One region of the Arthrobacter sp. LT660 genome, then DNA from elsewhere that is predicted to be linked to it. Evidence: riboswitches for the same ligand, from Rfam matches in the RefSeq annotation. Region 1 holds a riboswitch; the other holds the start of a gene.
The links. Region 1 has a riboswitch for S-adenosylmethionine ahead of AC0QSG_RS13150 (ABC transporter substrate-binding protein). Riboswitches for the same ligand answer to the same signal wherever they lie in the genome.
Positions count from the first base shown of each region.

Region 2: another riboswitch for S-adenosylmethionine. It lies ahead of AC0QSG_RS09085 (methylenetetrahydrofolate reductase); the one in region 1 lies ahead of AC0QSG_RS13150 (ABC transporter substrate-binding protein).

Region 1 is NZ_CM149651.1:2,816,585-2,821,313, reverse strand. It holds gene AC0QSG_RS13160 (ABC transporter permease) at 1-294, opposite strand, end outside; gene AC0QSG_RS13155 (ABC transporter permease) at 312-1,271, opposite strand; gene AC0QSG_RS13150 (ABC transporter substrate-binding protein) at 1,278-2,933, opposite strand; SAM riboswitch class I at 3,027-3,116, opposite strand; gene AC0QSG_RS13145 (acyl-CoA dehydrogenase family protein) at 3,497-4,729, opposite strand, start outside.
Region 2 is NZ_CM149651.1:1,962,483-1,967,211, forward strand. It holds gene metE (5-methyltetrahydropteroyltriglutamate--homocysteine S-methyltransferase) at 1-2,102, opposite strand, end outside; gene AC0QSG_RS09085 (methylenetetrahydrofolate reductase) at 2,158-3,066, opposite strand; SAM riboswitch class I at 3,154-3,259, opposite strand; gene AC0QSG_RS09090 (IS1380 family transposase) at 3,592-4,729, shown strand, end outside.

The DNA of each region.
Region 1 (4,729 bases):
GTAGACATCACGACCAAGGTGGTCCGTGCCGAACCAGTGTTCGGCTCCCGGGGCCTGGAACTTCTCGGCCGGCACTCCTGTGACGGGGTCGAAACCGGTGAAGAGTCCGGGCAGGAGCGCCCATCCCAGCACCAGTAATAGCGGGGCTGCGGTCAACCACAGCGCCGGCAAATGCATGGCGCCGCGGTGCCGCCCACCCGTCGGCCCTGGGTCGGGGGTGGATGCCTGCGTCGCAGCCTCGGGTGGGAACGCCACCGCGGCGACCGGGGCGATCGTATCCGGCTTGGTGCTCATGTTCGCTCCGTTTCTTATCAGGCGGCCAGCGCACGGGGTGCGCCGTGGGTGCTGCTTTTCAGGATCCGCGGGTCCAGCAGCGGGTACAGCAGATCCACGGCGAGGTTGACCCCCACGAAGGCGGTCGCGGTCAAAAGCACGAGCCCCTGGACAAGCGGCACGTCCTGGGCGGTAACCGCCTGGAGGACGACCTGCCCCAGGCCGGCGCGGGCGAAGACGGTCTCCGTGATCACCGACCCGGCCAGCAGCGTGCCGACCGTGATACCGCTGATGGTCATCGCCGGCGCAGCCGCGTTCTTCAGTGCGTGCCGGTAGAAGATCCACGCCGGAGAGGCGCCCTTTGCCCGCAGCACGTCGATGAAGGGTTGCGCATAGACGGCGTCGAGACTCTTCAGCAGGACTTGGGCGATCGGTGCCGAGACGTGCACGGCGAGCACCAGGACCGGGACGGCCAACGACGCGAACGAACCGTCCGGGAAGAGCGACATCACCCCCCACTGGATGGCGAGCACCTGCAGCAGGACCAGTCCAAGCCAAAAGACCGGCACAGCGGCGAAGAGCGGGGGAAGGTTCAGAATGGTCCGCTTGAGCCAAGTGGCCCGTGCCAGCGTGGCGGTCGCGGCGAGCGCAACCGCCAACAGGACCGCGCCGACGAACGCACTGCCGGCCAGCGCCAGCGTGGACGCGATGACGGAGCCGATGCGTTCCGAAACGGGTTGCCCCGAAGCGAGCGAGTAGCCCACGTCTCCGCGGAGGATGTCCGCGAGCTGGCCGACGTACTGCACCAACAGCGGCTGGTCATAGCCGTACTGGGCCTTCATGGCGGCGATTGTCGCCGGGTCGGCTGCCGCATCGGCGGAGAGGAAGATCGTCACGGGATCGTTGGGCAGGAGCTGCACGGCCAGGAAGACCAGCGTGTAGGCGAGCCAGACGACCAACAGGGACTGTCCGATCCTTCTCGCGATGTAGGCGGCCACGGCGGACTACTCCCCGGTCTTCCAGGCGCCCTGGAATATGGGCGCGGTTCCGGAGGTGAATTCCACGTGTGAGCCCGGGGCTCCCCCGTAGACCTGCACCTCGTCCCACAAGACCAGCGAAAGTGCCTGGTCGACAACCAGTTGACGCTGTTCCTCGGCCACGAGTTCCAGATGTTCCTCGTCGCTGGCCGCGGCGCGTTCCTCGGCGAAGAGTGAGTTGAGGTCCTTGTCCGCGTTGAGCGTCTGGGTGTTGCTCTCCGGTCCGAAGACCGGGCCGAGTCCCCCGTAGGCGAACTGCCGGGTGCCGAAGAACTCGATGTTGGGGTCGATCATGGCCGTGGCGAGGAACGTGTTGTCCGCTGCTCGGTTGACCAGCTTCACGCCGATCTGGCGCCACTGCTGCTCGATCAGTTCGAAGGCGGGTTTGATCACCACGGAGTTGTTGGAGGAGGTGACGGTGACCTGCAGCTTCTCGCCGTCCTTTTCGCGGATGCCGTCTGTTCCGACCTTCCAACCCGCCTCGTCGAGCAACTGCTTGGACTTCTCGGGCTCGTAGGCGAGTTCCGCGGAAAGGTCGACGTATCCGGGCGCCGCGCGGTTGAGCACCGACCCGGCAATCTCGTAGCTATCCGAAAGCACGGTGTCCTTAATGGTCTGGCGGTCAATGCCGACCTGCAGTGCCTGACGCACCTTGACGTCGGCGAGCTTGCCGCTGCCGATGCGCACGGCGGCCATGTTCGCCGTTAGGTCCACGCCCTTCGCGGGAAGCACCTGCGCTCCTCCGGCTGCCAGCGCCGCCTCATCGGCAGGCTGCAGGCCGCGGACGAGGTCCACCTGGCCGGACTGCACGGCGCCGGCACGGTGGGCAACCTCCGGTAGGTACTTCACGGCGAGCTTGTCCAAATAGGCCGCACCCTGGTTCTCGGCCGTCTCGGGGGCCCACGCGTAGTCGGCTCGCTTGGCGAACACGACCTCCTCGTCCGTCTTCTCGGACTCGAACACAAACGGGCCCGAGCCGACGATCTTCGAGATTGCGGACTGGCCCGCGTTGTCCAGCTTCAAAGTTTCCGGGGAAACCAGTCCGGCGGTCACCGAAGAGGTCGCCCGGAGGAAGTTTGCGTCCGGGCTCTTCAGCGTGACCTTCACCTGGCTGTCGGCAAGAACCTCGGCGGACTTGTAGGACGCGAAGTCGACGTTCGGCTGCACCTGGGCGGCCTCGACCCCCAGACCCAGGGCGTCGAGGTTGGCCTTCACGGCCTGCGCGTCCAGCGGCGTCCCGTCGGAGAACGTCACGCCATCGCGGATGGTGAATGTGAACTCGGTCTTGTCCGCGTTGGCCTCGAACTTGCTCGCAATCCATCCGACCAGCTCGCCGTTCTCAGCGTCGAAGTAGGTGAGGCGGTCGAGCACGCTGTTGAGGACGTTCGCCTTCTCGTAGAAGCGCGCGGCCTGGGTCTGCCAATTGTTGATCGGAGTGACCTCGGCATAGGTGAACGTTCCGCCCTGCACCGGCTCGCCGGCGGCGGCCGACGGCTGGTTGCCGGACGCGCCCGATCCGCAGGCCGCCAATGCCAAGGAGGCGGCTCCCAACAGTGCGACGAGTGCGGAAGCGCGGCGAACGGTGCCGCGGCCGGGACGGGAAATACGGGGTGTGGGTTCCATAGTGGATCCTCTCGGTTGTTACCGAGGAACGCTCTGTCCGCAGCTGTGTGGACGTCGGCGGACCGACGTTTAAGAACCTGCGGAGTCTGGCAATCTCCATCGGTCCTGGCATGAGCACCGGCCCCGAGGGGGTGGTTGCTGCGGCGTCAATGAGCCAGGTCTCTCAGCCGCTCTGGATGGTTGTCGTGTGACTGCGGAACCTCCGCGGTCATGTTTAAAGTGTCTTGCAGGATCTTCGATGTGACCAAGGATTACGGCGATATGGCGAAACAAACGGACACGAACCGGCTTGGTGACTCATTCGTTCAATGTTGCTCCAGATGACGCCGGGTTACGTGAGAGTGCGGCGCCGAGTAGCCGGACCGCATTTTTGCGAGGAGTCTGACCGCGACTAGGCGAGGCCAGCGGTCCTCGTCCTCGCGATGGGATGTGGGAGGTGCTCCAGACCGGGTGAAAATATCGAGATCTCCCGGAATTTCGGCAGGTCTCGGCAATATTGGGCGGTCTCGGCTGCAGGAGGGCGGGAGCGGTCGCGGTCGCGGCACCGCCAACCGACCAACCGCTCAACGCGCGAAACCCACCTGGGCCACGTCTCCCACGGCGTCGAACTTCCGCGGGGCGGTTCCATTGACCTCGTAGTCCCCGACGATCCGCGCCTTGTAGATGGTCGGGTTGTGGGTCGCGACCGTGCGCGCGTTCCGCCAGTGGCGGTCCAGGTTGCACACGCGCGCCGTGGACGAGGCGCCGAGACCGTCGAAGAGCTTGGACGCCGCGGACAGCACCAGCGGCTGGACCACGGTCTGCGCGCGGTTGGCGGCCAGCTCGCACACGGCCCACCGCTCGGCCTCCGTCAGCCCCGACTCGCCATCCACGGACTCGACCTCCGCGACGGCGGCCAGCACCACGGCGTCGACCGCGAACGCCGTGGAGGACATCTCTCCGATGAGCTGCAACACCTGCGGCTCCTCACGGACGGGAACGCCCGTACCGGTGCTGAATGTCCGGGTCCGTGCCTGGACGGCCGCGCGGGCGTCGGCCAGCGCGGCCCTCGAGATCCCGGCCAGCACGGCGAGCAGAACCAGCTGGAAGACGGCCGATTCCACGTGCGCCTCGAGCTCGGCCGGCCGAAGCAGGGTGTCGACCGGAACGTCGTCGAAGGTCGTAGATCCCGTGCCGGTCAACTGCTGGCCGAAGCCGTCCCAATCGTCGAAGATCCGCACGCCGGAGTGCTGCGTCGATACGACGGCGATGTGGCGCCCGGCGACGCCCGGCACCGTCGCCGCGACTGCCGCCCAATCGGCGAAGATGGTGCCGGTGCAGTAGTACTTTTTGCCCGTCAGCCGCAACAGGCCGTCGTGTTCCAGGAGCCGGGTGTTGAGCGTTCCGAGTTCATTGCCTCCGCGCTCGGTGTACGCGTTGCCGACCAGCTGTCCCCCGACGAAGCGGGCAAACCAGCGGTTGCGGACCTCCGCGTCGTCCAGCGTCAGGACGGATTCGACGAACCCGACGTGCGAACGGAGCAGGTGGGACACCTGCGAGTCCGCCTCGGCCAACTCGATGAGCAGCCGGAAGGTGTCCGCCAGCGATGCCCCGTAGCCGCCGTCCGCCTCCGGCACGCGCAGGGCGCCGAACCGCAGCTGGTTGAGCCATCCGACCTGCTCGTAGGGCAGCACCCGCTCGGCGTCGCGCACCGCGGCGCCCTCCGCGATGCGCTCGAAGACGGGCCGAAACACGTCGGCCAGCTCGTCGTAGTGGCTGGTTGCGGGCACGCCCGGAGTCAGTTTGATCAGGTGGCG
Region 2 (4,729 bases), 850 kb from region 1:
CTGGCCGCCTCGATGCTGGTCACGTCGGCGTTCAGGCCGTCGATGGCGCGGATGACCTCGCCGAACTCGGAGTAGCACAGGTGCGTGTGGATCTGGGTGTCCGTGCGCACGCCCGAGGTCGCCAGGCGGAACGAATTCACCGACCAGTCGAGGTAGGCCTCCTGGTCCTCGGCGCGCAGCGGCAGCAGTTCGCGCAGGGCCGGCTCGTCGACCTGGATGATCGCGGTGCCCGCGGTCTCGAGGTCGGCGATCTCGTCGCGCAGCGCGAGCGCCACCTGGTTCGCCGTCTCGGACAGAGGCTGGTCCTCGCGGACGAAGGACCACGCGAGGATGGTCACCGGACCGGTCAGCATGCCCTTGAGCGGACGCGGGGTCAGGGACTGCGCGTACGCGGTCCACGGGACGGTGAACGCCGCCGGGCGGCTGACGTCTCCCCAGAGGATCGACGGACGGGTGCAGCGTGAACCGTAGGACTGGACCCATCCGTGCTCGGTGGTCTCGAACCCGTCGAAGTTCTCGGCGAAGTACTGGACCATGTCGTTGCGCTCGGGCTCGCCGTGGACCAGCACGTCCAGGCCGAGGTCCTCCTGGAGCCGCACCACGCGGGCGATCTCCTCGCGCAGGAAGCCCTCGTAGGCCGCATCCGTGATGGCGCCGTTGCGCTGCCCGGAGCGGGCCTTGCGGACGTCGCCGGTCTGCGGGAAGGAACCGATCGTGGTGGTCGGCAGCACCGGCAGCCCGAGCCGCTCCTGCTGCGCCGCCGCGCGGACGGCGCCGTCGGGCCGGGTGAAGTCCGCGGCCGTGAGGCTCCCGGTCCGCCGGCGGATGGCCTCCTTGCGGACGCCTTCGCCGGTGGCCCGCGCCGCGAGGGCCGCGGTGGCCGCCCCGACCTCGTCCGCGATGGCGTCCGGCCCGGTGGCGAGTCCGCGGGCCAGGGTAAGGACCTCGGTGGTCTTCTCGTCCGCGAACGCCATCCAGTCCCGCAGGTGGCCCGGGAGGTTGGTCTCGATGTCGACCTGGTGCGGGACGTGGAACAGCGACGTCGAGGTCGCGACGGACACCTTGCCGCCGCCCGCGGTCAACTTGTCCAGCGTGGACAGCGACGCGGCGAGGTCGTTGCGCCAGATGTTGTGGCCGTTCACGACGCCGGCGACCAGCGTCGCGGCGCCGCCGTTGGCGGCGCGGAAGGCATGCACCCCGGCGTCGGCCAGGAGGTCCCCGGCGACGAGGTCCGCGTGCACTGCCTGGACGCCGGCGGACGCGAGCAGTGCGAGGGCCTCACCTGGCGCGCGGCGGTTTCCGGCGGTGCCGTAGCCGGTGGTGACGAACAGGGCCGGCCCCGAGCCTGCCCGCGTTGCTGCGGCCAGCGCACGGTAGGCGCCCTCGACGACGCCGCCGGCGACGGCCAGTTCGCCGCCGCGGTCGGTGACCAGGGCCGGCTCGTCCAGCTGCACCCATTCGGCGCCGGCGTCTCCGAGCGCGCCGATGATGCCCTCGTAGGCGGCAACGGCGTCGTCCAGCCGCGACAACGGGTCGAAGCCCTCGGGTGCGCCGTCCTCGGCCTTGGCCAGCAGCAGGTAGGTCACCGGGCCGACCAGGACGGGACGGAGGGTGTTTCCGCGGCGGCTCTGCCGGGCCACGAGGCTGGTGAGGCGGTGGGCGAGCGGCGCGAACGTCGTGTCCGGGCCGATCTCCGGGACCAGGTAGTGGTAGTTCGTGTCGAACCACTTGGTCATTTCCAGCGGCGGGCGCTCGGCGTCGCCGCGGGCCAGCGTGAAGTACCCGTCGGTGTCCAGCGACCCGTCCGATTCGGCGAGGTCGGCGAAGCGCGTCGGCAAGGCGCCGAGGGCGGCGGTGGTGTCCAGCACCTGGTCGTAGAGGGCGAAGTCGGCGGGGATGGAGGAGTCCGCCGCGCCGAGTCCGAGGCCGGTCAGCCGGTCGATGGTGGCGTCCTGCAGGGCCTCGGACGCCCGGTCCAGGCCGTCGGCGTCGAGCTTGCCGGCCCAGTGGGCCTCGATGGCGCGCTTGAGTTCGCGGTTCGGTCCGATCCGGGGGTATCCGAGGATGGTGGCGGCGGGGAAGCTGTTCTGGTGGGTGGTCATGGTGGTGCTCCTTTTGCGGTGAATCGGTCGGTGGGTCGGTGTGCGTGCGCGCCGCCTAGGCGGGCACGCGTTGCGGTGCTGCCTTGGAGATCTCGAGCGCCTCGACGACTTCCAGCGAGCCCTGCGGATCGTTGAACGTGTAGAGGTGCAGGCCGGGGGCGCCGTCATCGAACGCGCCCTTGGCCAGCTCGACGGCGCTGGCGACGCCGATCCGGCGTCGTTCGCCGTCGCTGTCCGCCGTTTCGAGGCGGTGCAGCAGGTCCCTGCCCGGTTCGACGCCGGACATCGCGGCGAGGCGGGTCAGGCGCCGCACGCTGTCGAACGGGATGATGCCGGGGACGATCGGAATCCTGACCCCGGCGCGGCGCGCGGCCTCCACGAGGCCGGTGTAGTCGGAGCGCTCGAAGTAGACCTGGGTGATGGCGAAGTTGGCGCCGGAACGCTCCTTCGCCAGCAGCACCTCGACGTCGTGCTCGAACGACGGCGACTCCGGGTGCCGGCGCGGATACGCCGCCACCCCGACGGCCAGCCTGCCGCCGGCCAACGACGCCGCGTGGCGCCGCTCGACGCCGCGGATCAGCTCCACCAGCTCGCCGGCGTAGCGGAGCTCCCCGCGGTTCGCGTCCGGCTCCGCGGGGAGGTCCCCGCGCAGTGCCAGCACCCCGCGGACGCCCAGCCCGACCAGGCGGGTGACAAGGGCGTCCAGGGTGGCGCGGCTCTCCCCCACGCAGATCAGGTGCGCCAGGGGCCGCAGCGCGGTGTTGCGGACCAGGTGGCCCACGAGTTCGATGGTGGCCTCGCGGCGGGCAGGCGTCCCGCTGGAGGTGACGGACACGTAGTCGGGGTTGGTGCCGGCCAGCGCCTCGATGGTCTCGAAGACCCTGGCGGCGGCGCGTTCGTTGGCCGGCGGGTACAGCTCGTAGGACAGCGCCGGTGGGGCTGCGCCGACGTTGTGTTCGGACATGGTTCTCCTCGCATTGTCACAGCGAAGGAGTGCGGCGGCGGTCCGGTCCGGTGGCATGCCGCGGGTCCGGGTGGCGTCGCTGATGCGTCTCCATCGCTTCTGGCGGTAGCACCGTTCGCGCGGCCCCCACGGGGCCCTCGGATGGTTGCTGCGGCGTCATCGATCCAGATCTCTCGGCCGCTCTTGATGGTTGGGTTCCACTATCTAACGCAGGGCCCGGACGGCCCCGCAAGCCGTCCGTCGCGCGGCGCTTCATCATCCGGAATATGACCGGATGTGACCGGCGCCGGGCCGCCACACGCGTCACCGAGCCGCCGCACCGCGTCATGTGAAGCGATTGTGACGCGCCCGGCGGGCGGGGCGCGGGACCGGGGACGGGTGCGTCGCCGCGGAGCGCGCCTTAGCCTTGATCCACCGACGGGCTCAGGTGGGGTAGGACGTCATTAATGAGGAGATGCCCGTCTTTTCAGGGAAAATTGGACTTACCACAGAACAAGTTTCCTGAATCAGAAGGGCATCTCGCAGGTGCAAGTTTCCCACAGTCCCTCCGCCGTGTCAGTTTCCTTCGACGAGCCCAACCTCGTGTCTGCCGCGGGGCTGGTGCCGATCCTCGGATTGGCCAGGGACGCGGGCTTGCGCGAACTGGCCGACGCGCGGCTCACTGTGCCCACGGACAAGGGCGCGAACGCCGGCTTGAAGGTCACCTCGCTGGTGGCCGGGATGACCGCCGGGGCGGATTCCATCGACGACATGGCAGTGCTGCGCCACGGCGGTACCAAACGGATCTTCAGCTCCGCCTATGCTCCCTCGACTCTGGGCTCGTTCCTGCGGTCCTTTACCTTCGGACACGTCCGCCAGATCGACGCGGTTGCCTCCCGCTTCCTGGTCAACCTCGCCGACAGGGCAGCACCACTGGGAAACCCCTCGGACCCCGGCTTCGTCTTCGTCGATGTCGACGACACGATCATCGAGGTCCACGGCTACCAGAAACAGGGATCGGGCTACGGCTACTCCGGGGTGCGGGGACTGAACGCCCTCCTGGCCACCGCCTCCACGAAGGACGCCGCCCCGATCGTTTTGGCCCAACGGTTGCGCAAGGGCGCGGCGAACTCGGCCCGCGGCGCCAGGCGGCTGGTTGCCGATGCCCTGTCCACGTTGGGGCGCATCCGTGAGGGGGCCCCGGTGCTCTGCCGCTTCGATTCGGCCTACTACGGCCACGCGCCGGTATCCGCCGCCCTGGCCGCCAGGGCCGATATCTCGGTAACCGTGCGCATGGACCAGGCAGTGAAACGCGCCATCGCCGGCATCGAGGACTCCGCGTGGACAACCATCGAATACACCGACGCGGTCTTCGACGAGGACGCCGGCGCCTGGATTTCCCGCGCGGAAGTCGCCGAAACATCCTTCACCGCGTTCACCTCCCGCAAGAAGGGCGAACAAGTCACCGGACGCCTCGTCGTGCGCCGCATACCCGAGCTGAACCCGCAATCCGGAGTCGGCCAGCCGACCCTGTTCCAGGCGCATCGGTTCCACGCGTTCTTCACCACCGTCACCAACGACGTTCTGGACACAGTCGCCGCGGATGCGGCCCACCGCAAACACGCCATCATCGAACAAGTCAACGCCGACCTGAAAAACAGTGCCCTGGCACACCTTCCATCCG